DNA from 4 places in the Streptomyces sp. NPDC053755 genome. Region 1 is predicted to be linked to each of the others. Evidence: riboswitches for the same ligand, from Rfam matches in the RefSeq annotation. Region 1 holds a riboswitch; each other region holds the start of a gene.
What was found. A riboswitch is a leader RNA that binds a small molecule or an ion and turns the genes downstream of it on or off. The one in region 1 is predicted to bind cobalamin.
Positions count from the first base shown of each region.

Region 2: linked by a shared signal. The riboswitch ahead of cobN (cobaltochelatase subunit CobN) and the one ahead of AB0K65_RS24305 (cobalamin biosynthesis protein) in region 1 are both predicted to bind cobalamin.
Region 3: linked by a shared signal. The riboswitch ahead of AB0K65_RS27170 (ABC transporter substrate-binding protein) and the one ahead of AB0K65_RS24305 (cobalamin biosynthesis protein) in region 1 are both predicted to bind cobalamin.
Region 4: linked by a shared signal. The riboswitch ahead of AB0K65_RS25540 (energy-coupling factor ABC transporter permease) and the one ahead of AB0K65_RS24305 (cobalamin biosynthesis protein) in region 1 are both predicted to bind cobalamin.

Region 1 is NZ_JBFASK010000028.1:36,771-43,673, forward strand. It holds gene AB0K65_RS24295 (putative cobaltochelatase) at 1-357, opposite strand, end outside; gene AB0K65_RS24300 (cobyric acid synthase) at 404-1,951, opposite strand; gene AB0K65_RS24305 (cobalamin biosynthesis protein) at 1,948-2,928, opposite strand; cobalamin riboswitch at 2,961-3,106, opposite strand; gene AB0K65_RS24310 (hypothetical protein) at 3,215-3,436, opposite strand; gene AB0K65_RS24315 (inorganic phosphate transporter) at 3,448-4,710, opposite strand; gene AB0K65_RS24320 (hypothetical protein) at 5,165-6,292, shown strand; gene AB0K65_RS24325 (hypothetical protein) at 6,565-6,903, shown strand, end outside.
Region 2 is NZ_JBFASK010000001.1:284,893-291,795, forward strand. It holds gene abc-f (ribosomal protection-like ABC-F family protein) at 1-392, shown strand, start outside; gene cobN (cobaltochelatase subunit CobN) at 409-4,026, opposite strand; cobalamin riboswitch at 4,061-4,206, opposite strand; gene cobG (precorrin-3B synthase) at 4,247-5,596, shown strand; gene AB0K65_RS01280 (precorrin-8X methylmutase) at 5,611-6,246, shown strand; gene AB0K65_RS01285 (precorrin-2 C(20)-methyltransferase) at 6,243-6,903, shown strand, end outside.
Region 3 is NZ_JBFASK010000036.1:35,745-42,647, forward strand. It holds gene AB0K65_RS27155 (hypothetical protein) at 1-158, opposite strand, end outside; gene AB0K65_RS27160 (hypothetical protein) at 247-1,566, opposite strand; gene AB0K65_RS27165 (methyltransferase domain-containing protein) at 1,707-2,345, opposite strand; cobalamin riboswitch at 2,489-2,672, shown strand; gene AB0K65_RS27170 (ABC transporter substrate-binding protein) at 2,819-3,802, shown strand; gene AB0K65_RS27175 (iron ABC transporter permease) at 3,820-4,977, shown strand; gene AB0K65_RS27180 (ABC transporter ATP-binding protein) at 4,974-5,783, shown strand; gene AB0K65_RS27185 (hypothetical protein) at 5,911-6,561, opposite strand.
Region 4 is NZ_JBFASK010000031.1:42,029-48,931, reverse strand. It holds gene dhaK (dihydroxyacetone kinase subunit DhaK) at 1-915, shown strand, start outside; gene dhaL (dihydroxyacetone kinase subunit DhaL) at 1,077-1,652, shown strand; gene AB0K65_RS25545 (PTS fructose transporter subunit IIA) at 1,649-2,056, shown strand; cobalamin riboswitch at 2,100-2,340, shown strand; gene AB0K65_RS25540 (energy-coupling factor ABC transporter permease) at 2,369-3,067, shown strand; gene AB0K65_RS25535 (energy-coupling factor ABC transporter substrate-binding protein) at 3,067-3,408, shown strand; gene cbiQ (cobalt ECF transporter T component CbiQ) at 3,415-4,164, shown strand; gene AB0K65_RS25525 (ATP-binding cassette domain-containing protein) at 4,161-5,006, shown strand; gene AB0K65_RS25520 (NADPH-dependent 2,4-dienoyl-CoA reductase) at 5,429-6,903, shown strand, end outside.

The DNA.
Region 1 (6,903 bases):
CTTCACGCCTTCGGCGAGGGCCCGTTCGATGTCCAGCGCGCCCACCAGCCGGTCCTCGGAGGCGCCGACGGGCAGTTCGACCATCCGCGCGGGCCGCGCGGCGGCCGGGGCGTCATCGTGCGGCCCGTCGGGGCAGCCGGGGTCGGGAGAGGCCGGGTCGCAGCTGAAGCGGCAGCCCGCGACGACCGGCACCTCAGGCAGCAGGTCTGCCAGCGCACGGACGGCCGTGCTCTTGGCGGTGCCCTTCTCGCCGCGTACGAGGACACCGCCCACCGCCGGGCTGACGGCGTTCAGCAGCAACGCCAGCCGCAGGTCGTCCATGCCGACGACGGCGGTGAACGGATACCGGGTGCTCATCGGGCGGTCACTCCTTCAACTCGTGGGGGTCGGGCGGGGCGGGGCGTCACGGTGCGCCCGGAGGGATGAACGGCAGCCCGGCCGGCGGGCCGTTCTCGATGAGCCGCAGCAGCGCGTCCGTGTCCGCGTGCTCCTCGATCAGGTCGCCGAGGCGGTCCAGCTGCTCCTCGCGCAGGGTTCCGAAGCTCGTGTCCGGCGCCGGTACGAAACGGCGCCCGGCCGCCGCCGCGACCTCTCGCAGGAACGCCCGGCGGAAGCCGTCGCTCTCCAGCGAGCCGTGCCAGTGGGTGCCCCAGACGGAGCCGACCCGGCAGCCGTCCAGAAACGGTTCGCCGCCGTCCACCCGGGCGATGCCGTGGTGGATCTCGTATCCCTCCACCCGCTCGCCCAGCGCCTCCCCGACCGGCCGGGCCAGGGTCTTCTCGGGCGCGAAGCGGACGTGGACGGGCAGCAGCCCGAGCCCGTCCACGGCGCCCGCCTTCGACTCGACGTCGTCCTCGATGCGGACGCCGAGGACCTGGAAGCCGCCGCAGATGCCGAGCACCGGCCGGCCCTCCGCCGCGCGCCGGGCCAGCGCGTCGGCGAGGCCGCGTTCCCGCAGCCAGGCCAGCGCCTTCACGGTCCCGCGCGTGCCCGGCACGACCACCAGGTCCGCGTCGACGAGCTCCTCGGCCCGGTCCACGAACCGCACGACCACGCCCGGTTCGGCCGCCAGCGCGTCCACATCGGTGAAGTTGGACATCAGCGGCACGGCGCAGACCGCGACCCGCAGCACGTCCTCGCCGAGCGGCGGCGCCACGACGGACTCGCGCACCGCGCCCCGCAGGGAGACCCGCAGTCCGTCCTCCTCGTCGATGCCGAGGCCGTGGGCGTAGGGCAGGACGCCGTACGTCCGCCGCCCCGTGAGGCCGAGCAGCATGTCGAGCCCGGGTTCGAGCAGCGAGACGTCCCCCCGGAACTTGTTCACGAGATAGCCCGCGATCAGCTCCTGGTCCTCGGGCGCCAGGAGCGCCGTGGTCCCGAAGAACTGGGCGAACACCCCGCCCCGGTCGATGTCGCCGACCACGAGCACCGGCAGCCGCGCGGCCCGCGCGATGCCCATGTTCACGATGTCCGTGCGCCGCAGGTTGATCTCGGCCGGACTGCCCGCCCCCTCGCAGATCACGGCGTCATACGTGCTCCGCAGCTCCTCCAGGCACGCGAGGACCGGCTCGAAGAGTTCCTGCCGCCGTCCTCCGTGCAGCAGCTTCCCGGGGGACGACCCGCCGGGCCCTCCGAAGAATCCCCGGGCGCTCAGCTCGCCCACCGGCCTGCCCATCAGCACGACCTGGCTGGAGCGGTCGCTGCCCGGCTTGAGCAGCACCGGGTTCATCAGGGCGGTCGGCTCCACCCGCGCGGCCTGCGCCTGCATGGCCTGCGCCCGGCCGATCTCCGCGCCCTGTCTGGTCACGAAGGAGTTCAGGGACATGTTCTGCCCCTTGAACGGCGCGACCTTCACCCCCTTGCGCACCAGCCAGCGGCAGATCCCCGCCGTGACGACGCTCTTGCCCGCGTCGGACGTGGTCCCGGCGACCAGCAGCCCCCCGCCTGTCATGCGTTCCTCCGCTTCATCGCGCCCGCCAGGGCCCGTCCGGTCGCACAGACCGCCAGCGTCAGCCAGGTCACCCGGCGCGACAGCCGTACGGCACGCTCGATGTCCGCCACGTCCACGTCCCGGCCCTCCGCGTTGAGCACCGGCCGGTGTTCCACCCGGCCGCCGTACGACAGCGTCCCTCCCAGCCGCACGCCGAGCGCTCCGGCGAAGGCGGCCTCGACGGGGCCGGCGTTGGGGCTCGGATGCGCGGCCGCGTCGGCGCGCCAGGCCCGCAGCGCCCCGCGGGGATCGCCGCCCGCGGCCGCGGCGAGCACGGCCGTCAGCCGCGCTCCCGGCCAGCCGGCGAGGTCGTCGAGCCGGGCCGAGGCCCAGCCGAAGCGGCGGTAGGCGGGGGACTTGTGGCCGACCATGGCGTCCAGGGTGTTCACGGCCCGGAAGCCGACGAGCCCCGGGACACCGGCCACGGCGCCCCACACCAGGGCGCCGACGACCGCGTCGGAGGTGTTCTCGGCGACGGACTCCACGACCGCGCGGGCCATCGCGGGACCGTCCAGGGCCTGCGGATCGCGGCCGCACAGATGCGGCAGCCGCTCGCGGGCCACGTCCAGGTCTCCGGCGGCCAGCGCCCCGCCGACGGCCCGGGCCTCCCGGCCCAGGGTCGTGCCCCCGACGACGGCCCACACGGCGGCGGCGGTCAGGGCGGCGGACGCGGCGGGCCGGTTCCGTACGGTACGGGCGGCGAGGGCGCCCAGGGCGGCCGTGCCGCCCACGCAGACGGCGGTGTGCAGCGCGCCCCACCCGCGGTGGTCGCGCCGCAGGAGGCTCTCGACGGCTCCGGCGGTCCTGCCGAACGCGGCGACGGGATGGCCGCGGCGCGGATCGCCGAGGAGCAGGTCCACGGCCAGTCCGGCGGAGGCGCCGTACGCGAAGACGTCCGTGGACGCGAATACACCGGTGGCTGCTCTGCGGCCAGGCATGGCGCTGTGTCCTCACTCAGGGTCCGCGCCCTGGCTCGACGTGACCGGCGGTGAGAGTTCCTGGCTCCCGGGGATCAGCTCCCCGGTCACAGTGGCGGGACCGCGCCGGATTCGCACCGGACTTCCTCTTCTGCCGCCGTAAATGGCCCCGGAAGTCCACCACGCGGCGCGAACAGCCGTCAACTCACCCTTGACCTGCGGCGGGAGAGTGTGCGAAGCCCCACAACGACGTCCGGGCGGGCCGCACCTTTCGGTGCGACCCGCCCGGCGGTGGTGTCGTGACGCGTCAGACGACGATCAGGTAGATGCCGTACGCGACGGCCGCCGCGCAGAGTGCGAAGCAGGCGTACGCGCCGGTGCGGGCCAGGGTGGCGGAGCCTCCCCGGGCGGCGGCCTGCTCCTGCTTGGAGAGGCCGACGATGCCGAGGGTGAACAGGCCCACGAGGGCGACGGTCGCCACGAGGCTGACTCCGAAGACGGAGCCGAGAGCTGCCCAGTCGATCTTCATGTGGTTCGTCCTTACACCGCGGCGGCGGGGGCCGCGGGGGCTGCCGGGTCCGTGGGGGCCGGCGAGGGGATGGTGGTCTTGAGGTCCTCGTCCGCGACGGCGGCGACGGAACCGGCCGGCGGCGGGGTGACGGCCGCGATGGCGGTGGTCACGACGCCCGCGGGCTCGTCGGTGTCGTCGTCGGTGACGTTGTGGTGGTCGACCGGCTTGCGGCGCGAGAGCGCCCAGATGACTCCGGAGCCGGCGATCAGCAGGACGGCGACGGCGACGATGCCCCAGGTGCCCTGCTGGGTGAGGAACTCGGCGCCGGCGGCGACCAGGCCCGCCGCGGGAAGGGTCAGGCCCCAGGCGACGAACATCCGGGTGGCGGTCGACCAGCGGACCACGCCGCCCTTGCGGCCGAGGCCCGCGCCCATCACGGCACCCGAGCAGGACTGGGTGGTGGAGAGCGAGAAGCCCAGGTTCGAGGAGGCCAGGATGACCGTGGCGGCGCTGGTCTGGGCGGCGAAGCCCTGCTGCGGCCGCAGGTCGGTGAGGCCCTTGCCCATGGTGCGGATGATGCGCCAGCCGCCGAGGTAGGTGCCGAGAGCGATGGCGACACCGGCGGAGACGACGACCCACATGGGAGGGTTGGAGCCCGGGACGAGGACGCCGCCGGTGACCAGCGCCAGGGTGATGACACCCATCGTCTTCTGCGCGTCGTTGGTGCCGTGGGCGAGGGAGACGAGACCGGCGGAGGCGATCTGGCCGGCGCGGTAGCCCTTGGCCGTGTGCTTCTCGTCGGTCCTGGCGCCGATGCGGTACGTCAGGCGGGTGGCCACCATCGCGGCGAGGCCGGCGACGAGCGGCGCGGCGATCGCGGGGATGAGGACCTTGGTGACGATGGTCGAGCCGTTCACGGCCGACCAGCCGGCCGACATCACGGCCGCGCCGATGAGTCCGCCGAAGAGGGCGTGGGAGGAGCTGGACGGCAGGCCGAGCAGCCAGGTCAGCAGATTCCAGAGGATGGCGCCGACGAGCGCCGCGAAGATCACTTCGGTACGAATGCCCTGTTCGTTGATGATCCCGCCGGAGATCGTCTTGGCGACCTCCACGGACAGGAACGCGCCGACCAGGTTGAGCACGGCGGACATGGCCACCGCCGTCTTGGGCTTGAGGGCACCGGTCGAGATGGTCGTCGCCATCGCGTTGGCGGTGTCGTGGAAACCGTTCGTGAAATCGAACACGAGAGCTGTCACGACCACAATCGCGAGCAGCAGCGTGATGTGTTCCATTTACCCAGGCAATCGTTTGACGTCAGTGGCTCGTCGAACGTAAGCAACCTGGGTGAACGGAAGATGAACTGGGCCGGGCGGTGTGGTGACCCGATCCGGTGTCGGCGCATTCCGCTTACGGTCCCGGAGGCGGTTTCCGTCCACGATGCGGTCACCGCGCAACCCCGGGTAATCCGGGCCGTACCGGGGCACACGCGACTTCCCTCCTTTCCGCTCCGCACGCCCCGTGTCAGCCCGTGGACCGCGCGTGCACCGGTTCAACCGCACGAGGGACCCGCCGGAGTGACCCATGTCACTCTCCCGTGGCCGTTCGCGCGTCCCCTGGGACAACGCGCCGGTCGCACGCGGTCCCCGAGGGGCGACCCGCCGCCAGGGCGCCTCCCGCGCGGCGTCGCGCCCGGCCCGCCGTGCTTCCCGGGTGGCAGTCCGCCGCCCGCGTACCGACACTGGGACGGTGCGCCCGGCTACAGCGACGGCAGCGGCCGTCACCACTCTGATCGGTGTCGGCGCGGCCGCGGTGGCGGTCGGCCGTTACGCGGGCGACGCCGCCCTCAAGGCGGCGTCCGGGCGGCCCATGCCCGGAGACCCACGCCTCACCGTGCACGCCACCGGCCCCGGCACGGTCACCCTGACCCGCAGCCTCGCCTCCCTGCGTCCCGGGACGTACGGCATCGAGGGTCCCGACTTCCACGGCTTCGTCGGCCCCGTCCTCGACCGCGTCCCGCACACCGCCGACACCGTCGTGCGGCGTCTGGAGCGCGTCGAGCTCGGCACCCTCGAACCCGGCGCCCGCGTCCGGCTCACCCCCGAGCTGCACTCCGGCACCCCCCGCACCGCCGTCGGCGTCGTCTACGAGGACGTCGAGATCCCCGGCGAGCTGGGCAGCCTGCCCGGCTGGCTGATCCCCGGCCCCCGCCCCACCTGGGTCATCGCCGTGCACGGCCTCGGAACCAGCCGCCGGCACCCCCTCAACCTCGTCCCCTTCCTCACCCGCCGGCAGATCCCCGTCCTGTGCGTCGCCCACCGCGGCGACGAGGGCGCGCCGGCCTCCCCGGACGGGCTCGCCCACCTCGGCGACTCCGCGTGGCGGGACGTCGACGCGGCCATCCGCTACGCCGTCCGCCGGGGCGCCGTGGACGTCGTGCTGCACGGCTGGGGGACCGGCGCCACCATGGCCCTGCGGGCCGCCGCCGACTCGGGCGTACGGGACAGCGTCCGCGGCCTCGTGCTCGACTCCCCGGTCCTCGACCCGCAGGCCACGCTGCGCCACCTCGCCGCGGCCCGCCGGGTTCCCCGGCCACTGCTGCCGTTCGCCGTCCACGCGGCCCAGAGCAGGTCGGGGCGGCGCGGCGACCGGCTGCCGGACCCCCCGGACCCGGCCGGCCTCCGCGTGCCGACCCTGGTCTTCCACGGCCCCGACGACACCCTCGCCCCCTGGGAAGCCTCCCTCGAACTGGCCGCGCGCCGCCCCGAACTGGTCACCCTTCAGCCGGTCCACCAGGCGCCCCACGCCGCCATGTGGAACGCCGACCCGGTCCGCTACGAGGAGACCCTGCGGCGCTTCCTCACCCCGCTGCTCTAGGGGGCGACGCAAGGCGTGTCCTGCCGGGGTCGCCGATCCGGCCCGCTCGGCAGGACGCCCCCAGGGCGTGTCCCGGGAGTCCCGCCCCGGCCCGCCCGCCGGGCTCGGCCTTCCGGTGGGTGCCCGTACATTCCGGACACGCTCCGGGGCGTGCCCGGCCGCGCCCCGCGTCGCCGCGCCGCCACGTCTGACGATGATCCGCATTCCGATTGGGCTTTCGGGCCGTCAGCGGGAAGACTGCCCTCGTGACGTCTCGAAAGCCTGATGAGCAAATGGCGCGCAACTCCAGACTCCGACTCGTCCGTCCGCGGGCACTGGCCACCGCCCGACGGGCCGTGACGACGCGGCGCACCCGGCCGGCGCCGAGGCCGCCCGAGGGCACTCCGCCCCGCGCGGAACTGGCCCGCCAGGCGCGGACCGTCCTGGCCGACGCCGTACGGATCGCCCGCTGGGCCGCCGTCGACCGCGAGGCCGACTACACCCCTCCGGCCGGCCTCGAGGCCCGCTCCGCGCAGGAACGCGCCGCGGCGGCCCTCGACCTGACGCCCGGCCAGGTGCGCACCGGCTGGGACCGCGCCCGGCTCGCCGGCCTCGTGGAGCTCCACGGCGCC
Region 2 (6,903 bases), on a different contig from region 1:
CGCGCCGGGTCGGCATGCTGCGCCAGGACCCGCCCGACGTGCCCGACGCCCCCCGCACGGTGGCGGAGTCCTTCGGCGCGGACCGTGCCGAGGAACTGCTCGCCCTGGGGCTCTTCACGGCGAAGGACCTCACCACCGAGGTCCGGCACCTGTCGGCCGGCGGGCGCCGCCGTCTGGAACTCGCCCACCTGGTCACCCGCCCGGCGGACCTGCTCCTCCTCGACGAACCGACCAACCACCTCTCCCCCGGCCTGGTGGAGGAGCTCGACGCGGCCCTGGCCGTGTACCCGGGCACGCTGGTGATCGTCACCCACGACCGCCGCCTCCGGGAGGGTTTCCGGGGGCGGCGTCTGGAACTGACGCCGTGGGCCGCCGCCCGGTGTCCGGCGTGAGCGGCGGCCCGGGACGTCAGTCCTCGGTGCCGTCGTCCTCCAGGTCGCCCTCGGTCTCCAGGAACACCTCGCGCAGCGCCGCCAGGACCTGCGGGTCCGGCTTCTCCCACATGCCGCGGGACTCCGCCTCCAGGAGGCGCTCCGCGATGCCGTGCAGCGCCCAGGGGTTGGCGTCCTTGAGGAAGGCCTGGTTCTCCGGGTCCAGGACGTACGTCTCGGTGAGCTTGTCGTACATCCAGTCGGCGACCACGCCGGTCGTGGCGTCGTAGCCGAAGAGGTAGTCGACGGTCGCCGCGAGTTCGAAGGCGCCCTTGTAGCCGTGGCGGCGCATCGCCTCGATCCACTTCGGGTTGACCACACGGGCCCGGAAGACGCGGGAGGTCTCCTCCACCAGGGTGCGGGTGCGGACCGTCTCGGGGCGGGTGGAGTCGCCGATGTACGCCTCGGGGGCCGTGCCCTTCAGCGCGCGGACGGTCGCCACCATGCCGCCGTGGTACTGGAAGTAGTCGTCGGAGTCGGCGATGTCGTGCTCACGCGTGTCGGTGTTCTTCGCCGCCACGGCGATCCGCTTGTACGCCGTCTCCATCTCCGCCCGGGCCGGGCGGCCTTCGAGACCGCGGCCGTAGGCGTAGCCGCCCCACACGGTGTAGACCTCGGCGAGGTCCGCGTCCGTGCGCCAGTCGCGCGAGTCGATCAGCTGGAGGATCCCCGCGCCGTACGTGCCGGGGCGGGAGCCGAAGATACGGGTCGTGGCGCGCCGCTCGTCGCCGTGCTCGGCCAGGTCGGCCTGGGCGTGCGCCCGTACGTAGTTGGCGTCGGCCGGCTCGTCGAGGGCGGCCGCGAGCCGGACGGCGTCGTCCAGGAGACCGATGACGTGCGGGAACGCGTCGCGGAAGAAACCGGAGATCCGCAGGGTGACGTCGATGCGGGGGCGGCCCAGCTCGGCGAGCGGGATCGGCTCCAGGCCGTTGACGCGCCGGGACGCCTCGTCCCACAGCGGCCGGACGCCCAGCAGCGCCAGCGCCTCCGCCACGTCGTCGCCGGCCGTGCGCATGGCGCTCGTGCCCCACAGGGAGAGACCGACCGAGGTCGGCCAGGTGCCGTTGTCGGTGCGGTAGCGCTCCAGGAGGGAGTCGGCGAGCGCCTGACCGGTCTCCCACGCGAGGCGGGAGGGGACGGCCTTGGGGTCGACGGAGTAGAAGTTCCGGCCGGTCGGCAGCACGTTGACCAGTCCGCGCAGCGGCGAGCCCGACGGCCCGGCCGGTACGAAGCCGCCGTTCAACGCGTGTACGGCGTGCGTGAGTTCGTTCGTGGTGCCGGCGAGCCGGGGCACGACCTGCTCGCAGGCGAAGCGCAGGACGTCCGCGACCTCGGGGCCGTATCCGCCGGCGATCCCGGCGACGGCGTCCACGGACCAGTCCGCGGCCTCCAGCGCCTCGACCAGCTCCCTGGCCTTCTCCTCCGCCTCGTCCGCGGTCCGCAGCGTCGCGGCCGACTCGTCGAGCCCCAGGGCCTCGCGGAGGCCGGGGAGCGCCTGCGTGCCGCCCCAGATCTGCCGGGCGCGCAGGATCGACAGCACGAGGTTGACCCGCGCCTCGCCCTTCGGCGCCCCGCCGAGCACGTGCAGACCGTCCCTGATCTGCGCGTCCTTGACCTCGCAGAGCCAGCCGTCGACGTGCAGCAGGAAGTCGTCGAAGCCGTCGTCGTCGGGCCGGTCCTCCATCCCCAGGTCGTGGTCGAGCTTGGCGGCCTGGATCAGCGTCCAGATCTGGGCGCGGATCGCCGGCAGCTTCGAGGGGTCCATGGAGGAGATCTGCGCGTACTCGTCGAGCAGCTGCTCCAGGCGCGCGATGTCGCCGTAGGAGTCGGCGCGGGCCATCGGCGGCACCAGGTGGTCGACGAGCGTGGCGTGCACCCGCCGCTTGGCCTGGGTGCCCTCCCCCGGGTCGTTGACCAGGAAGGGGTAGACCAGCGGGAGGTCGCCGAGAGCGGCGTCCGGGCCGCAGGCGGCGGAGAGGCCGGCGTTCTTGCCGGGCAGCCACTCGAGGTTGCCGTGCTTGCCGAGGTGGACCATCGCGTCCGCCCCGAAGCCGCCGTCCTCGGCGCGGGCGGCGATCCAGCGGTAGGCGGCGAGGTAGTGGTGGGACGGCGGAAGATCGGGATCGTGGTAGATCGCGATCGGGTTCTCGCCGAAGCCGCGCGGCGGCTGGATGAGGATCAGCAGGTTCCCGCGCCGCAGGGCCGCGAGGACGATGTCGCCCTCCGGGTTGCGGGAGCGGTCCAGGAACATCTCGCCGGGCGCCGGGCCCCAGTGCTCCTCGACGTGGCGGCGCAGCTCCTCGGGCAGGGTCGCGTACCAGCGCTTGTAGTCGGCCGCCGGGATGCGGACGGGGTTGCGGGCGAGCTGCTCCTCCGTCAGCCAGTCCCGGTCGTGGCCGCCGGCCTCGATCAGGGCGTAGATCAGCTCGTCGCCGTCGCCGGAGACCAGACCGGGGATCTCGTCCTCGGGCCCGAAGTCGTACCCCTCCTCGCGCAGGCGCCGCAGCAGCGCCACGGCGGAGGCGGGGGTGTCGAGACCGACCGCGTTGCCGATCCGGGAGTGCTTGGTCGGGTACGCGGAGAGGACCAGGGCGAGCTTCTTCTCGGCGTTCGGGATGTGCCGCAGGCGGGCGTGGCGGACGGCGATCCCGGCGACGCGGGCCGCGCGCTCGGCGTCGGCGACGTACGCGGGCAGGCCGTCCTCGTCGATCTCCTTGAAGGAGAACGGGACGGTGATCAGCCGGCCGTCGAACTCGGGGACGGCGACCTGGCCGGCGGCGTCCAGCGGGGAGAGCCCCTCGTCGCTCTCCTCCCAGGCCGCGCGCGAGCCGGTGAGGCAGAGCGCCTGGAGGATCGGCACGTCGAGGGCGGCGAGCGCGCCGGCGTCCCAGGCCTCCTCGTCCCCGCCCGCCTGGGCCTCGGCGGGCTTGGTGCCGCCGGCCGCGAGGACGGTGGTGACGATCGCGTCGGCGCCGCGCAGCCGGTCGAGCAGCTCGGGCTCGGGAGCGCGCAGGGAGGCGACGTACAGCGGGAGCGGGCGGGCGCCGGCGTCCTCGAGGGCGTCGCACAGGGCGCCGATGAAGGCGGTGTTTCCGCTCATGTGGTGGGCGCGGTAGTAGAGCACGGCGACCGTGGGGCCGTCGGCGTTCCCCGGCTCGCGCTCCAGGGGCCCCCAGGTGGGGGCGGCGGCCGGGGCCTCGAAGCCGTGGCCGGTGAGCAGCACGGTGTCGGCGAGGAACCGGGCGAGCTGCTCCAGGTTGTCCGGGCCGCCGTGCGCCAGGTAGGCGTGGGCCTCGGTGGCCACGCCGATGGGGACCGTGGAGGCCTCCATGAGCTGCGCGTCGGGGGCCTGTTCGCCGCTGAGGACGACCACGGGACGGGCCTGGCCCTCGGCGAGGAGGGCGTCCAGTCCGTCCTCCCACGCGCGCAGCCCGCCGAGGAGGCGGACGACGACGAGGTCGGTGTCGTCGAGGAGGCCCGGCAGCTCGTCGAGGCCGAGGCGGGAGGGGTTGGCGAACCGGTAGGCGACCGGGCCGCCGGCCGCGCGGGCGCTGAGCAGGTCGGTGTCGGAGTGCGACAGCAACAGAATTCGCATGCGAGCGCAGGCCTTCCTCGGGGTTGTCCGCGCCCCGGGTGGTCGTGTGGACGGCGGGAGTTCCTGACTCACCCGGCCCCCGTTTCCGGGACGGGCTCACAGTGGCGGGACCGCGCCGGAATCTCACCGGGCTTCCTCCCCGGGGTCCTGGGACCCCATGCCGTCTGCATAGTAGATCCTGCGCGCGGCGGCCCGAAGGGTCGGCCGGATCCTCGTGGGTATGCTCGCCGCCATGCCGCCCACCCCACCCACAACGCCCAACCAGGGCGAACCTCTCATACGGGACCGTGGCGATGCCTGCCCCGGGGCGCTGCGACTGCACCCCGCCGACGACGGCCGCCTGGCGCGATTGCGCCTGCCCGCGGGAAAGTTGACGGCACGTCAGGTGCGGTGTCTGGCCCTGGCCGCGGACGAGCTGGGCGACGGCCGGATCAGCGTCACCTCACGGGGGAACGTGGAGCTGCGCGGCCTCGGCGAGGACTGCGGGGCGGCCCTCGCCGGGCTGCTGGCCCCGGCCGGACTGCTGCCCTCCGTGACCCACGAGCGCGTCCGGAACATCGTCGCCTCACCCCTGGCCGGAGTCGACGGAAACGGCTGCCAGGACGTGCAGTTGTGGGCGCGCGAGCTGGACGCCCTGCTGTGCTCGCGGGACTGGACGACGGCGCTTTCCGGTCGTTTTCTCTTCGCCCTGGACGACGGGCGCGACGACGTCGGCGGACTCGGCGCGGATGTGACGTTGTTCTCAACGTCCGGGCACTCCTCCGCCCTCTCCGCGCCGCCCGCGACCTCGTCACGGGCCTCCGGATCCGGCGCGCTGCTGCGGGTCGCCGGGTGCCGGGTCTTCCGGGTCGCGGCCGCCGACGCGCCCCGCGCCGCCCTCGCGGCCGCCGACGCCTTCCTGGCCGCCGCCCGCGAGGCCGGCACGGGCGCCTGGCGTGTGCGCGAACTCCCCGAGGGCGTCGCGCCGGACCTCGCGGCCGCGCTCGACCGCGCGGGCGTCCCGGCCGCACCCGTGGGGCCGGACGCTCCCGGCGCGGCGGGTCCGGACAGCGGCGGCGCGGCCCCGCTCCCCGGCGTCCACGCCCACCCCCTGACCGGGAAGCACGCCGTCGCCGTCGCCGTCCCGCTCGGCCGCCTCACCTCCGCGCAGCTGCGCGCCCTCGCTCCCGACGACGGCGACGACGGCGAGCTGCGGCTCACTCCGTGGCGCGGAGCCGTCGTGACCGGCCTCGCCGACCGCGCGGCCGCCGGGGCGCGGCTCGACGCCCTCGCCGAGGCCGGACTGATCACCCGCGCCGGCTCCCCGTGGCTCGGCGTGGGCGCGTGCACCGGACGGCCCGGGTGCGCCAAGTCGCTCGCCGACGTCCGGGCGGACGCGACCCCCGGCCACGGCGCGGGCGGGCTCCCCGTCCACTTCTCCGGCTGCGCACGGCGCTGCGGCCACCCCAAGGGCACCTGGGTCGACGTCGTCGCCACCGGCGACGGAACGTACGAGGTCGACGGCGTCCCCACCCCGAGAACGCAACTGGCGGCCGCTGTGGCGACAGCCCGTACACCCACCACGAGATGAGCGAGAGCAACAGGATGTTCGACTACGAGAAGGACGGCGCGGAGATCTACCGCCAGTCCTTTGCCACGATCCGCGCCGAGGCGGATCTCGCGGGTCTGCCCGCCGACGTCAGCCAGGTCGCGGTCCGGATGATCCACGCCTGCGGCATGGTCGACCTCGTCCGTGACCTCGCCTACTCGCCCGAGGTCGTCTCGCGCGCCCGCGCCGCCCTGCGCGCCGGCGCGCCGATCCTCTGCGACGCGCAGATGGTGGCCAGCGGGGTGACCCGCAAGCGGCTGCCCGCCGACAACGACGTGGTCTGCACCCTCTCCGACCCCTCCGTGCCCGCCCTCGCCGCCGAACTCGGCACGACCCGCAGCGCGGCGGCCCTGGAGCTGTGGCGCGACCGCCTCGAAGGCTCGGTCGTCGCCATCGGCAACGCGCCCACCGCCCTCTTCCGCCTCCTGGAGATGATCGAGCAGGGCGCCGGCCGCCCGGCGGCCGTCCTCGGCATACCGGTCGGCTTCATCGGCGCCGCCGAGTCCAAGGACGCGCTGGCCGCGCACGCCTCCGGCGTCGACCACCTCGTCGTCCGGGGACGGCGCGGCGGCAGCGCCATGACGGCCGCCGCCGTCAACGCGATCGCGACCGAGGCGGAGATCCAGGCATGAGCGGCAAGCTGTACGGGGTCGGGCTCGGCCCCGGCGACCCGAACCTGATGACCGTCGCCGCCGTGAGGGCCATCGCGGCCGCCGACGTGATCGCGTACCACTCGGCCCGCCACGGCCGGTCCATCGCCCGCTCCATCGCGGCCGAGCACATCCGCGAGGACCACGTCGAGGAGCGGCTGATGTACCCGCTCACCGTGGAGACCACCGACCATCCCGGCGGCTACCGGGGCGCGCTCGACGACTTCTACGAAGAGGCGTCGGCACGGCTCGCCGCCCACCTGGACGCGGGCCGCACGGTCGCCGTCCTCGCCGAGGGGGACCCGCTCTTCTACGGCTCGTACCAGCACATGCACAAGCGTCTTGCACACCGCTACGACACGACGGTCATCCCCGGCGTGACCTCGGTGAGCGCCGCCGCCGCCCGGCTCGGCGAGCCGCTGTGCGAGGCGGAGGAGGTCCTGACGATCATCCCCGGCACGCTGCCGGAGGACGAGCTGACGGCCCGGCTCGCGGGCACCGACTCGGCGGTCGTGATGAAGCTGGGGCGGACCTTCCCGACCGTGCGGCGCGCCCTGGAGCGGGCCGGCCGGCTCGACGACGCGCGATACGTCGAGCGGGCGTTCATGGCCGGCGAGCGGACGGCGACGCTGGCCGAGG
Region 3 (6,903 bases), on a different contig from region 1:
AGCGTGAGGTCCGTCCAGTCGACCAGGAGCTGACACCCTTCCGGTACGTCCGCCGCGGCGGCGGGTGAGGCGGACAGCAGCGGGGTGCCGACGGCGACGGCCGGGGCGGCCAGCACCGCTCCGAGCAGGGAACGGCGGCTGGTGGTGGGGCGGTTCATGCGCGATCCTCCGGATCGGGTAGGACGGGGCGGCGAGGGGGCGGGGCGGCGACGGCCCGGGGCCGTGGGCGACCGGGACGGCGTGCCGTCATCGCCAGGCGACCGAGACGCCGTCGAGGTCGATCCACGTGATGGCGTTGTCGGCGGTGGCGCCGTACGCCCAGAGCGCGCCGTGGACGTCCGCCTCGACGCGGCAGACGCAGCGCCCGTGGAAGTTGTTCCGCGGCACGTTCTGGCGGGCCGGCCGGGTGGGGCGCAGCCGGTGCGGCAGCGTGGCGACCTTGCCGTCCGCCGTCAGGCCGGGAAAGCAGGTCAGGGTGCCGCGCAGCTGGAGGTGGGTGGTGCCGGCCATGGCGATCAGGCGGCCGCGCGGGCGCTGGGCGCCCGGGGCGGTCCCGGCTTCGAGGACGAGGTCCTCCCAGTCCGACAGCACCTTGATCCCGTCCACGGCCGGCCTGGTCGGGTACCAGCCGATCGTGACGTCGCGGGCGAACTCGCTGCCCGGCGTGGTGTTGCTGAACCCGAACAGCAGGCGTGTCTCCCCCGTCGCCGGGTCGACCTCGACGGCGAGCCCCTCGGGTTCCCGCCGCGTGAGGCCGTCGGCGCCCGTGACCACCTGCCGGTCGAGCCGCTGTCCCGTCGTCCACGAGTACGAGGTGAGGAACGTGATCCCCGGGAACTCGCTGGGAAGGGCCGGGTCCTTGTCCTTGTCGTACGGCGCCCACTGGTACACGTACAGGACGTCACCGAGGCTCGCGAACCCCTGGAAGGTGAGCTTCGGCTCCAGCGGGTAGGGCGACGGCACCGCGGGGGTGGTGTCCTCTCCGGCGGGCACCGTGAACGTCGGGCCCACCGGTGCCCAGTCGCCGGCGGCGGCGCCGGTCAGGTCGTAGCGCGTGAAGCGGCGCTCGCCGCCCTGGTGGTACATCACCGTCAGGAGGCCGTTCACCGGGTCGGTCGAAGGCCCGGTGCCGGCGGTGCTGCCGGGCGCGGTGAACTTCCGCTCCTGCGGGATCGCGGCTCCGTCGAGCACCGCCCCGTCCTCGAACCGGAACCGCGTGACGGCCTTGCCGAAGGCCGTGCCCCCGCTCGTGACATGGAGCGGGCCGACCTCGGTCCAGACGTGGCTGTCGGCGCCGACCGGTTCCACGCCCATGGCGAGACCGTGCCCGAAGCCCTTCAGCTGCATCGAGCCCGTACGCACTCCGGTCTGCCGGTCGATGCGGTTGAGGTACATGTTGCCCGCCGACGCCGTGGCCGAGCTCTCCACCTGGAGCACGAAGACGTGCCCGTTGACGGTGTCCGTCGCGATGGCCTGCGGAGCCGGGTTCTTCACCAGGTCCACGGTCTGGAGCAGCCTGCCCGTCACGCCGGACAGGTCGATGCCGTTGGTGTCCGTGTACGCCATGTTCCCTCCCCTGGGTCCTGTCCGGACCCGACCCGTCATGATCACACAGGTGTGCGAGGGGCCGAGCCGCCCCTCGCGACGGCGCGCGAGCCGGGGTGGGGAGGGCCGCACCGACCGGGCGGCTGGTCAGGCGGCTCGTTTCAGGCGGTACGGGTCAGCCGCCACACGTTGTCCACCCGGGTTCCGGACCTGCCGTCGGGCGAGGACAGGGCGCGCTCCACACCCTCCAGGGTGTCCACCCGCCAGGGGTGCGACAGGTCGAGCATCGCGAGCACGCCTTCGAGCGTGGGGAAATCGGCGTCGAACGGGTACTCGTGCTCCTCCATCCAGGAGGGCCACGCGGCGTGCATCGCGATGAGGAGGGTGCCGCCCGGCGCGACCGCTTCGGCGGCCGACCTGAGCACGCCCTCCTGGTCCAGGGCGACGGGCGACTGGAGGAACTGGGCGCTCACCAGACCGAACTCGCCCTTGGGGAAGGTCACTCCGAGTTCGTGCCGCTCGAAGGCCACGCGGTCGGCGAGACCCGCCTCGGCGGCGTGGGCCGCCGCCCGCTCGAGGGCGGTGGCGGAGATGTCCACGCCGGTCACCCGCCATCCGCGCGAGGCCAGCCACAGCACGTCACCTCCCTCACCGCAGCCCAGGTCCAGGGCGGTGCCCGGCTCCAGGCCGGCCGCCTCACGGACGAGGAGCGGGTTCGGGTCGCCGCTCCAGACGCGGGCGCTGGTGCTGTAGCGCTCTTCCCAGAACTCCGTCGGATCGGTGGGCTGCGAGGTCGGCATGAAGGCTCCTTCGGGATGGTCGCGCAGTGCCGGCGGCACCTGGGCCCAGAGTCGCCAAGGCGCGGAAAAACGTCAAACATGCTTGCCGATTCGGCAACTACGCGGCGGGGCCCGGGGCGTGCCCGCTTCCGTTCCGCTCGCGCGGAACCGTAGGATCACCTGGTCATCACCGCGACGGGAGACAGGAAGCCGGTGCGAATCCGGCACGGTCCCGCCACTGTGACCGGGGAGTGCACCCGTCGAGACGCCACTGAGCGCACGCGTGGGAAGGCTGGGGTGTACGCCGATCCGGGAGTCAGGAAACTGGCCTGTCGCGGGCCCGATCCGAGGAGCGCGGACTCCCCAGGAGGCTTTTCTTGTACCCCAGCACGTCCCGCGTGCCCGGCACGCCCCTCATCTCCGGGGCGCCTCGTACGCCCGGCACATGCCCCACCCCGCGCCGGCGTCCGGCCGCCCGTCCGCGACGCCGCTCCGTGCGCGCCGCGGCCCTGGCCCTCGCCCTGTCGGGAGTCCTGCTCACCGGCTGCGGCACCTCGCCGTCCACGGCCTCCGGCCCGAAGGGCCCCGCACCGGCCGCCAAGGGCTTCCCCGTCACCGTCGACAACTGCGGTACGCGCACCACGTACGACAAGCCACCCTCCCGGGTGGTGACGATCCACCAGCACCCCGCGGAGCTGATGCTGGCCCTCGGGCTGAAGAACCGGATGGTCGGCACGGCGTTCCCCGACTCGGACGTCCTGCCCGCTTTCCGGAAGGACTTCGCGGCGATCCCGGAACTGGCCAGGAAGGAGCCGTCGTTCGAGTCCGTCCTCGACGCGGAACCGGACTTCGTCTACGGCGGCTACGCCAGCGCGTTCTCCGAGAACGAGGGACGCTCGCGGAAGGCGTTCGCCGACGCCGGCATCGACACCTATCTCAACCGCGAGTACTGCGGGAAGAAGAAGGTGTCGATGACGGACACGTACGACGAGATCCGCGCGATCGGCTCGCTCTTCGGCGTTCCGGAGCGCGCCGACGCGCTGGTGGCCGACCTCCGGGGCCGCGTCGCGAAGACGACGGAGGCCGTCGAGGGCGCGCCCTCCGTCCCCGTCTTCGTGTACGACAGCGGCGACAAGTCCGCGTTCACCGCGGGGGGCAAGAGCCTCGGCACCGAGGTCATCCGGCTCGCCGGAGGCGCCAACGTCTTCGCCGACCTGGACGACGTCTTCGGTGACGTCTCCTGGGAACAGGTCGTCGCCCGCAAGCCGGAGGTCATCGCCATCTACGACTACGCGGGGGCGGACAGCGTCGAGCGGAAGAAGGAGTTCCTGCTGTCACAGCCGGCCCTCGCCGAGGTGCCGGCGGTACGGAACAAGCGCTTCGTGGTGCTGCCGCTGACCGCGACCCTGGTCGGGGTCCGCGCGCCGTACGCGGTGGAGGACCTCGCCCGCGGGCTGCATCCCGAGCGCTTCCGGTGACGGCCCCGGCCGACGCCGTGTCCGCCGCCGATTCCGTCCCCGTCTCCCCCGGCGCCCCCGCCCGGCCCGCGGATCCAGGCGCCCCGGGCGCCTCCGCGCGGGGCACGGCCCCGCACCGGGGGGCCGGGGCCCGCCGCCGCGCCTTCCCGGTCGCCCTCGCCGTCCTGGCGGTCGTGCTCCTGGCGTCGATGACGGCCGGCATGGCCGTCGGCTCGGTGCACGTGCCTCCCGGCCAGGTCTGGGGCATCGTGACGCACGCCCTCTTCGCCGACTGGTCGGAGCCCACCTGGTCGTCGGCGCGCGAGACCATCGTGCTCGACGTGCGGGCCCCGCGCGTGCTGCTGGGGGCGGTGACGGGCGCCGGGCTCGCGGTGGTGGGAACCGCCATGCAGGCCCTCGTGCGCAATCCCCTCGCGGAGCCGTACCTCCTGGGGGTGTCCTCGGGCGCCTCGCTGGGCGCCGTCGCGGTGATCGTCTTCGGGGTGAGCCTCTTCGGACCGGTCTCCCTGTCGGCCGCCGCGTTCGCCGGCGCCCTGCTGACCCTCCTGCTCGTGTACACCACGGCCCGGTCCGGCGGCCGGATCACCTCGGTGCGCCTGGTGCTGTCGGGGGTGGCGTTCGCCTCCGTCCTCACGGCGGTCATGGACGTCCTGCTGCTGACCAGCGACCGGGGCAACGAGGCACGGGCCGTCCTCGCCTGGACCCTCGGGGGGCTGGGCGGTGTCCAGTGGGGCACCCTGTGGCTGCCGGGCGCCGCGCTCGCGCTGGGCATCGCGGTCCTGCTGACGCGGGCCCGTTCGCTGAACCTGCTGCTGGCGGGTGAGGAGGCGGCCGCGACGATGGGACTCGACGTGGCCCGGTTCCGGGCCCGCACATTCGTGCTGCTCTCGCTGGTCACCGGGGTCCTGGTGGCGGCCGCCGGGCCGATCGGGTTCGTGGGGCTGATGATGCCGCACACCGTGCGGCTCTTCGTCGGCGGCGACCACCGCCGGGTGCTGCCGACGGCAGCCCTGGGCGGAGCCGTGTTCCTGGTCTGGGCGGACATCGCGGCGCGGACGATCGCGGCGCCGATGGAGATTCCCGTCGGTGTCCTCACGGCGCTGTGCGGGGGCCCGTTCTTCCTGTGGCTCATGCGCCGGGACGCCCGGCGCACGGCCGACCGGGGAGCGCCGTGACGGCGGCCGAACTCGTCGTCGAGGGCGTCACGCTCGCGGCGGGGGCGCGCCGGCTCGTACGGGACGTCTCGCTGACCGCCCGGCCCGGCGAGGTGATCGGCCTCGTCGGGCCCAACGGCAGTGGCAAGTCCAGCCTCCTGCGGGCCGTCTACCGCGTGCTGCGCCCGGAGGGCGGGAGCGTGCGGGTGGACGGCACGGAGGTCCGGTCGATGCCGGTCCGGCGGCTCGCCCGAACGCTGGCCGCCGTGGTGCAGGAGAGCGGTGCGGACTTCGACCTGACCGTGCGGGACGTGGTCTCCATGGGACGCACGCCGCACAAGCGGCTCTTCGACGGCGACACCGGGGAGGACGCCCGGATCGTCGGGTCGGCGCTGGAATCGGTGGACGCCGCCGAACTGGCCGACCGCTCCTTCGACCGGCTGTCCGGCGGCGAACGCCAGCGCGTGCTCATCGCCCGCGCACTGGCCCAGCAGCCCGCCCTGCTGGTCATGGACGAGCCGACCAACCACCTGGACATCCGCCACCAGCTGGAGGTGCTGGGTCTCGTGCGCCGGCTCCCGGCCACGGTCCTGGTCGCCCTCCACGACCTGAACCTCGCCGCCTTCTACTGCGACCGCCTCTACGTCCTGCGTGAGGGAGCGGTCACCGCCACGGGCACGCCCGCGGAGGTGCTCACCCCGGACCTGCTGCGGCGGGTGTACGGGGTGACGGCCGAGGTCACCGTCCACCCGCGCACGGGAGCGCCGCAGGTGACCTTCCTGCCCGGGGAGGCCGACCTGCCCGCCCCTGCGTCGGAGCGGCGCTGAGCAGGGCGTCGCCGTCCCGTGGGCGATCCGCAGCGCCACGACCGCCGCCGCACCCGCCGCGGCTCCGCACCCGGGGCGCCGGGCGTGCGTCCCGGCCGACGCCGGGACGCACGGCACCCCGGGCCGGTCAGGTGAGCTTGAAGAAGAGTGTGTCCTGGGTGTACCAGTCGACGTTCTTCGTGGCCGTCTGCCACTCGTCGTGCTCGAAGTCCAGCTTCTCTATCAGTTCCCGGACGTCGTAGCGGAAGTCCGGGTCCATCCGGTCCAGGACCGAGCGGTAGGCGTCGGCGGCCGCCTTGGTCTTCGCCAGCGGCAGGTGCCCGATGGCGGGGTATCCGTCCATCGCGTACGGAAGGAAGGGGAACTCGTCGGGCAGCCCGCCGTAGAGGTACCCGTGGGGCAGGAGGTCGGCGGGCACGCCGAGTCGGCGCATCTCGTCGTCCACCAGGCCGAAGAACGTCGAGGGCTTGGAGTAGGTGCCCAGGTGGGAGGGGTCGGAGGCGTTGCGGTCGATGATGTGCTGCATCGCCGCGTGGTAGGCGTTGCCCGCGCAGTCCGCGTCCGAGTTCGTGTGCCCGGCGAGGAGGTGGTCGAGGGCGTCGGGGATGGACAGCCCCCAGTCGACGCCCTGGGCGTCGAGGGAATCCTGGTGTGCCCGGGCGTAGGTGCGGATGCCGTCGAGGACGCGGGACTGGTCCGCCGTGAGATCGCCGTTGCTGCCCAGGAAGGCGAGGACGTGGGCCTTGTCGGCGGTGGAGTACGCGATGTTGTGACTCATGATCACCATCGTGCCAACCCGCACTGACATCCGGACCCCGCGGAGTGTCCGGAAGGTATCCGCCCCCGCTCTTCGGGCGGAGTCCGCAGCCCGGGCGAGGCGTTCCGGACACGGCCCGGAGCGGCGGTGTCACCGCCGCGGCCGAGCACGGCCGTTGTCGGCCCGTCAGACCCACCCGGCCGTCGATCATACGAAGAGCCGACCCTCGAACGAATGATCAGGCCGTTCGGGATTGACGCTCCGTACAAGATCTCGACACCTCCTTCTCCGTAGCCTCACAGGATCGAGGCGTGATCACGGTCTGCGGGGTAACCGGAGCTTGATGCGCCACCGTCCCGGGGT
Region 4 (6,903 bases), on a different contig from region 1:
GTCGTGGACGTCGAGAACCGTGTGGTCCTGCGGCGGGACGCGCCGGTCGCCGGGCAGGTCGCCCTGGTGTCCGGGGGCGGGTCCGGGCACGAGCCGTTGCACGCGGGTTTCGTGGGGCCGGGGATGCTGGCGGCGGCGTGCCCGGGCGAGGTCTTCACGTCACCCGTGCCGGACCAGATGGTGCGGGCCGCCGCCGCGGTGGACAGCGGGGCGGGGGTGCTGTTCGTCGTCAAGAACTACACCGGGGACGTGCTCAACTTCGAGATGGCCGCCGAGCTCGCCGAGGACGAGGGCATCCAGGTCGCCCGGGTCCTGGTCGACGACGACGTGGCCGTGACGGACGGCCTCTCCACCGCCGGGCGGCGCGGGACGGGTGCGACGCTCTTCGTGGAGAAGATCGCGGGAGCCGCCGCCGAGGAGGGCGCTCCGCTGGAGCGCGTCGAGGCCCTCGCCCGGCGGGTGAACGGGCGGTCGCGCTCCTTCGGCGTGGCGCTGAGCTCCTGCACGACACCCGCGAAGGGCAGCCCCACCTTCGACCTGCCGCAGGGCGAGCTGGAGTTGGGGATCGGCATCCACGGCGAGCCGGGGCGGGAGCGGCGCGCGATGATGACCTCGCGGGAGATCGCGGACTTCGCCGTCGATGCCGTACTGGACGACCTGCGGCCGTCGGGTCCCGTCCTCGCGCTGGTCAACGGCATGGGGGCCACGCCGCTGCTCGAGCTGTACGGGTTCAACGCCGAGGTGCAGCGGGTGCTCGGCGAGCGCCGGATCCCGGTCGCCCGGACCCTCGTCGGGAACTACGTGACCTCCCTCGACATGGCCGGCTGCTCGGTGACGCTCTGCGAGGCCGACGAGGAACTGCTACGCCTGTGGGACGCGCCCGTGCGGACGGCTGCCCTGCGCTGGGGCCGGTGAGAAGGAGAGTGCCCGAAGTGACCGGACCGACCGAGCCGACCGCTGGACCCGTACCGAACGCACCGACCGGCCCCGGCAGCGCCGCCGCGGCACGCGCGTCGGCCGACGCCGCCCGACCGCCGGCGGCCCACGGGGCCGACGCGCTCGACGCCGCGTTCTTCCTGCAGTGGCTGGCGATCGCCGCGGCCGCCGTCGACCGGGAGGCGGACCGACTGACCGATCTCGACTCCGCGATCGGCGACGCCGACCACGGAGCCAACCTCAGGCGGGGTTTCGCCGCCGTGACGGACCTCCTGGAGAAGGAACCCCCCGCGACGCCGGGAGGCGTGCTCACCACCGCGGGGCGACAGCTGATCTCCACCGTCGGCGGCGCCTCGGGGCCGCTGTACGGGACGCTCCTGCGCCGTACCGGCAAGGCGCTCGGCGAGGCCCCGACCGTGACGCGCGAGGCGTTCGCCGAAGCGCTGGCGGCCGGGGTCGCCGCCGTCGCGCAGCTCGGTGGGGCGCACGTCGGCGACAAGACGATGCTGGACGCGCTCGTCCCGGCGGCCGAGGCCCTGCGCGAGTCCTTCGAGGCGGCCCGGACGGCGGCCGAGGAGGGCGCGCTGGCCACCGTGCCCCTCCGGGCGCGCAAAGGCCGCGCCGGCTATCTGGGCGAGCGCTCGATCGGGCACCAGGACCCGGGTGCCGCCTCGTCCGCGCTGCTGGTCGCCGCCCTCGCGGAGGTGGCCCCGTGACCGGCGGCCGGGTCGGCATCGTCCTCGTCTCGCACAGCGCCGCCGTGGCCTCGGCCGTCGCCGAACTCGCCAGGGGACTCTCCGGTGGCGGCGCCACCGCGCCGATCCTGCCCGCAGGAGGGACCCCGGACGGCGGTCTCGGCACCAGCTCCGCGCTGATCGCCGAGGCCGCGAAGGCGGTCGACCAGGGCGCCGGTGTCGCCCTGCTGGTCGACCTGGGCAGCGCCGTGCTGACCGTCAAGGCGCTCCTCGCCGACGGCGACGAACTTCCGGAGGGGGCGCGGCTCGTGGACGCGCCCTTCGTCGAGGGGGCGATCGCCGCGCTCGTCACGGCCACGGCCGGCGGGGATCTGGCCGCCGTGGAGGCGGCGGCCGCGGAGGCGTACACGTACCGAAAGGAGTGAGAGAGGGCGCGAGAGACTCGTCACACACCGTCCGCACGGGCCTCCGTGTTGTGATGCGCCTGGTCAACCCACTAATGTCACAGCGCCTTGGTGTACGGGAAACCGGTGCGGTACCGGTGCGGCCCTCGCCACTGTGATCGGGAAGTCCGGCTCCACCCTCTGGGGGGCAAGACCCTTCAGGGGAGCCACTGCACCACCGCGGGAGACCGTTGCGGTGTGGGAAGGCGGAGCCGCGACGGCATGACCCGTCAGCCAGGAGACCGGCCAAGGTGCGTTGTCCATCCACGAGGTGCTGGAGAGGGTCTCCCGATCATGCATATAGCCGAGGGCTATCTACCCCCCGTGCACGCGGCCGCCTGGGGCGTCGCGTCCGCCCCCTTCGTCGTCCACGGCGTCCGTGCCCTGACCCGCGAGGTCAAGGCCAATCCCGAGTCCACCCTGCTGCTGGGTGCGTCCGGTGCGTTCACCTTCGTTCTGTCCGCTCTCAAGCTCCCCTCGGTGACGGGGAGTTGCTCCCACCCCACCGGCACGGGGCTGGGGGCGATCCTGTTCCGGCCGCCGGTGATGGCGGTCCTCGGCACGATCACCCTGCTGTTCCAGGCCCTGCTGCTCGCGCACGGCGGGCTCACCACGCTCGGCGCCAACGTCTTCTCGATGGCGATCGTCGGACCCTGGGCCGGGTACGGGGTGTACCGGCTGCTGCGGCGGTTCGACGTGCCGCTGATGGTGAGCGTCTTCTTCGGAGCGTTCGTCGCCGACCTGTCCACGTACTGCGTTACCAGCGTGCAGCTCGCGCTGGCCTTCCCGGACCCGGGAAGCGGCGTCGTGGGCGCGCTCGCCAAGTTCGGCTCCATCTTCGCCGTCACGCAGTTGCCGCTGGCGGTCAGCGAGGGCCTGCTGACGGTGCTCGTGATGCGGCTGCTGACGCAGTCGAGCAAGAGCGACCTGACCCGGCTCGGGGTGCTGCTCCCGGGCGACCGGAAGACCGAGAAGGCGGAGGCGAGCGCGTGATGAGCCGTAACGCGAAGATCAACACGCTGCTGCTGCTCGTCGTGGCCGCCCTGGCCGTGCTCCCGCTGGTGCTGGGGCTCGGGGACCACAAGGAGGAGCCCTTCGCCGGGGCCGACGGCGAGGCGGAGGCGGCGATCACGGAGATCGCTCCCGACTACGAGCCGTGGTTCAGCCCGCTCTACGAGCCCCCGTCCGGCGAGATCGAGTCGGCGCTGTTCTCGCTCCAGGCCGCCCTCGGCGCCGGTGTCCTCGCCTACTACTTCGGGCTGCGCAAGGGCCGCAGGCAGGGCGAGGCCCGGGCCGGGGCCAAGCCGCCGGCGACGCCGTCCGGCGACGAGTAGGCGCGGATGCTGCCGATCGACGCGGCGGCGCACAGCAGTCGCTGGCGCCGCCGTCATCCGTGCGAGAAGGCGGCTCTGGGTTTCGGCCTGACGCTGTGCGCGGTGTGCCTGCCGCCGTGGCCGGGGGCCGTGCTCGTCGCCGCGGCCACCCTCTCGGTGCTCCTCGGTCCGGCCGGTGTCCCGGGACGCCGGCTGTGGCGGGCGTTCCGCGTTCCGCTGGGCTTCTGCGTGACGGGCGCGGTTCCGCTGCTGTTCGAGGTGGGCGGTCCGCGCGGTGTCGTCGCCCTGGCACCGGACGGTCCCGCGCACGCGGGCGAGCTGCTGCTGCGGACCGCGGCCGCCTCCCTGGGGGTGCTGCTGTTCGCGTTCACCACGCCCGTCTCGGACGTGCTTCCCCGGCTGGTCCGGGCGGGGGTGCCGGCCCCCGTCGTGGACGTCGCCCTGGTGATGTACCGGATCAGCTTCCTGCTCCTCGACGCGATGGCGAAGATCCGCCAGGCGCAGACGGCCCGACTGGGGCTGACCACGCGGGCGGCGACCTGGCGCTCGCTCGCCGGACTCGGGGCGACGGCGTTCGTGCGCAGCTTCGACCGGGCGCAGCGCCTGCAGACCGGGCTGGCGGGGCGCGGGTACGACGGGACCCTGCGGGTCCTGGTGCCCGCCGCCCCCGTCTCGCGCCGCTTCCTGGCGGCTACGGCCGGGCTGCTCGTCGGTCTCGTCGCGCTCACCCTCGTACTGGAAAGGTCCCTGCCGTGAGTCTTCGTTCCCCTGTCGTGGAGCTGGTGAGGGCGGGCTTCGCCTACGAGGACGGGCCCGCGGTCCTCGACGGGATCGACTTCGCCGTGCCGGAGGGGCGGTCGCTGGCCCTGCTCGGCAGGAACGGCAGCGGCAAGACGACGCTGCTGCGCCTGCTCAGCGGTGGTCTGCGGTGCGCGAGCGGCGCCCTGCGGCTGGACGGCGAGGAGGTGTCGTACGACCGCAAGGGGCTGACCCGGCTGCGGACGACGGTCCAGCTGGTCGTGCAGGACCCGGACGACCAGCTGTTCGCGGCCTCGGTGGGTCAGGACGTGTCGTTCGGGCCGATGAACCTGGGGCTGCCGGAGGAGGAGGTACGGCTCCGGGTGCGCGAGGCCCTGGAGGCGCTGGACATCGCGGCCCTGGAGGACCGGCCGACGCATCTGCTGTCGTACGGGCAGCGCAAGCGGGCGGCGATCGCGGGAGCGGTGGCGATGCGTCCGCGCGTGCTGATCATGGACGAGCCGACGGCCGGGCTTGATCCGCACGGTCAGGAGCGGCTGCTCGACGTGCTGGTGCGGCTGCGGGACGCGGGGACGACGGTGGTCATGGCGACCCATGACGTGGATCTGGCCCTGCGCTGGGCGGACGAGGCGGCGGTCCTCGCCCCGGACGGCCTGCGGACCGGGCCGGTGACCGACCTCCTCGCGGACGACGCGCTGCTCTCCTCGGCACGGCTCCGCCGGCCGTGGGGCATGGCCGTCGCCCGGCTGCTGCGCGCCCACGGCCTGCTGTCCGCCGACGCCGACGGTCCCCGCACGGCGGAGGAGCTGGACGCCTGGGCGGGGGCGGGCAGGCCGTAGCGGGCGGACGCCGACCGAGCCGGGGCTGAGCGGGACGGGCGCCCGTCCGAGCGCCTCAGCGGGCGGGGGGACCGGTACGGGTCCCACCCCGCCCGCCGCCCGTGTGCGGCGGCCGGCACGGGGTCGTGTCCGTCCACCCCTGGCGGTGGGGACCCGGAGCCCTTCCGCCCGCGGCCGGCCCGCACCGGCCCCCGTCCGTCGCTGGGGGACCCGCCCGCGGGCCATCCGTCCGTGGGGCGGGGCGGGTGGACTCCGTCCGTTCGTGGGGGCGGGGCGGGTCGGCTCCCCCAGTCCGTGGGGCGGGCCGGGTCCGTGCCCGGACGTAGCGCAGATCACGCCCCCACCGTTATGCAACTTGTTGCACAAGTCGCCTCGGGTCGTCTACAACAGGGCGTGACGATCCTGCGCGAGGAGGCGCCCCGATGGCCCCGACCACCCCGTACCCGCACCTGCTGAGCCCGCTCGACCTCGGCTTCACCACCCTTCCCAACCGGGTGCTCATGGGGTCCATGCACGTCGGGCTCGAGGAGACCGAGAACGGCTTCGCGCGGATGGCCGCCTTCTACGCCGAGCGTGCCCGCGGCGGAGTCGGCCTCATCGTGACCGGCGGCATCGCCCCGAACGAGGCCGGTCGCCCCTGGGACGGCGGCGCCAAGCTCAGCACCGACGAGGAGGTCGCCGAGCACCGGCTCATCACCGACGCCGTGCACGAGGCCGGCGGCAGGATCGCGATGCAGATCCTGCACTTCGGGCGGTACGCCTACCACCCCGCCCTCGTCGCGCCCAGCCCGATCCAGGCGCCGATCAGCCCCTTCGTACCGAACGAGCTGACCGATGCCGAGGTCGAGCAGACGATCGAGGACTACGCCCGCTGCGCCGAGCTGGCCAAGGCCGCCGGATACGACGGCGTCGAGGTCATGGGCTCCGAGGGCTACCTCATCAACGAGTTCATCGCGGCCGCCACCAACCGGCGCACCGACCGGTGGGGCGGCCCTTACGAGAACCGGGTCCGCTTCCCCCTGGAGATCGTCCGACGCATCCGCGAGCGCGTCGGCGAGGACTTCATCCTCGTCTACCGGCTCTCGATGCTCGACCTCGTCCCCGGCGGCTCGACGCTGGAGGAGGTCGTCGCGCTCGCCAAGGAGATCGAGGCGGCCGGCGCCACCATCATCAACACGGGCATCGGCTGGCACGAGGCCCGCATCCCCACCATCGCCACCTCCGTGCCCCGCGGCGCCTACACCTGGGTCACCAAGAAGCTGATGGGGGCGGTGAGCATCCCCCTCGTCACCAGCAACCGCATCAACACCCCCGAGGTAGCCGAGCAGATCCTCGCCGAGGGACGCGCGGACATCGTCTCCATGGCCCGGCCGTTCCTCGCGGACCCCGACTTCGTCGCCAAGGCCGCGGCCGACCGCGCCGACACGATCAACACCTGCATCGGCTGCAACCAGGCCTGCCTCGACCACACGTTCAGCCTCAAGATCACCTCCTGCCTGGTGAACCCGCGCGCCTGCCACGAGACCGAACTGGTCCTCTCCCCCACCCGCCGGGCCAAGCGGATCGCCGTCGTCGGCGCGGGGCCCGCCGGGCTCGCCTGCGCGGTCTCGGCCGCCGAGCGGGGACACACGGTCACCCTGTTCGACAGCGCCGCCGAGATCGGCGGTCAGCTGAACGTCGCCAAGCGAGTGCCGGGCAAGGAGGAGTTCAACGAGACGCTCCGCTACTTCCGCGTCCAGCTCGACGCCCGGGGCGTCGACGTCAGGCTGGACACCACGGCCACGCCCGACCTCCTCGCCGCGTACGACGAGGTGGTCGTCGCCACCGGCGTCACCCCGCGCACCCCCGAGATCCCGGGCATCGACCACCCCAGCGTCGTCAGCTACCTCGACGTCCT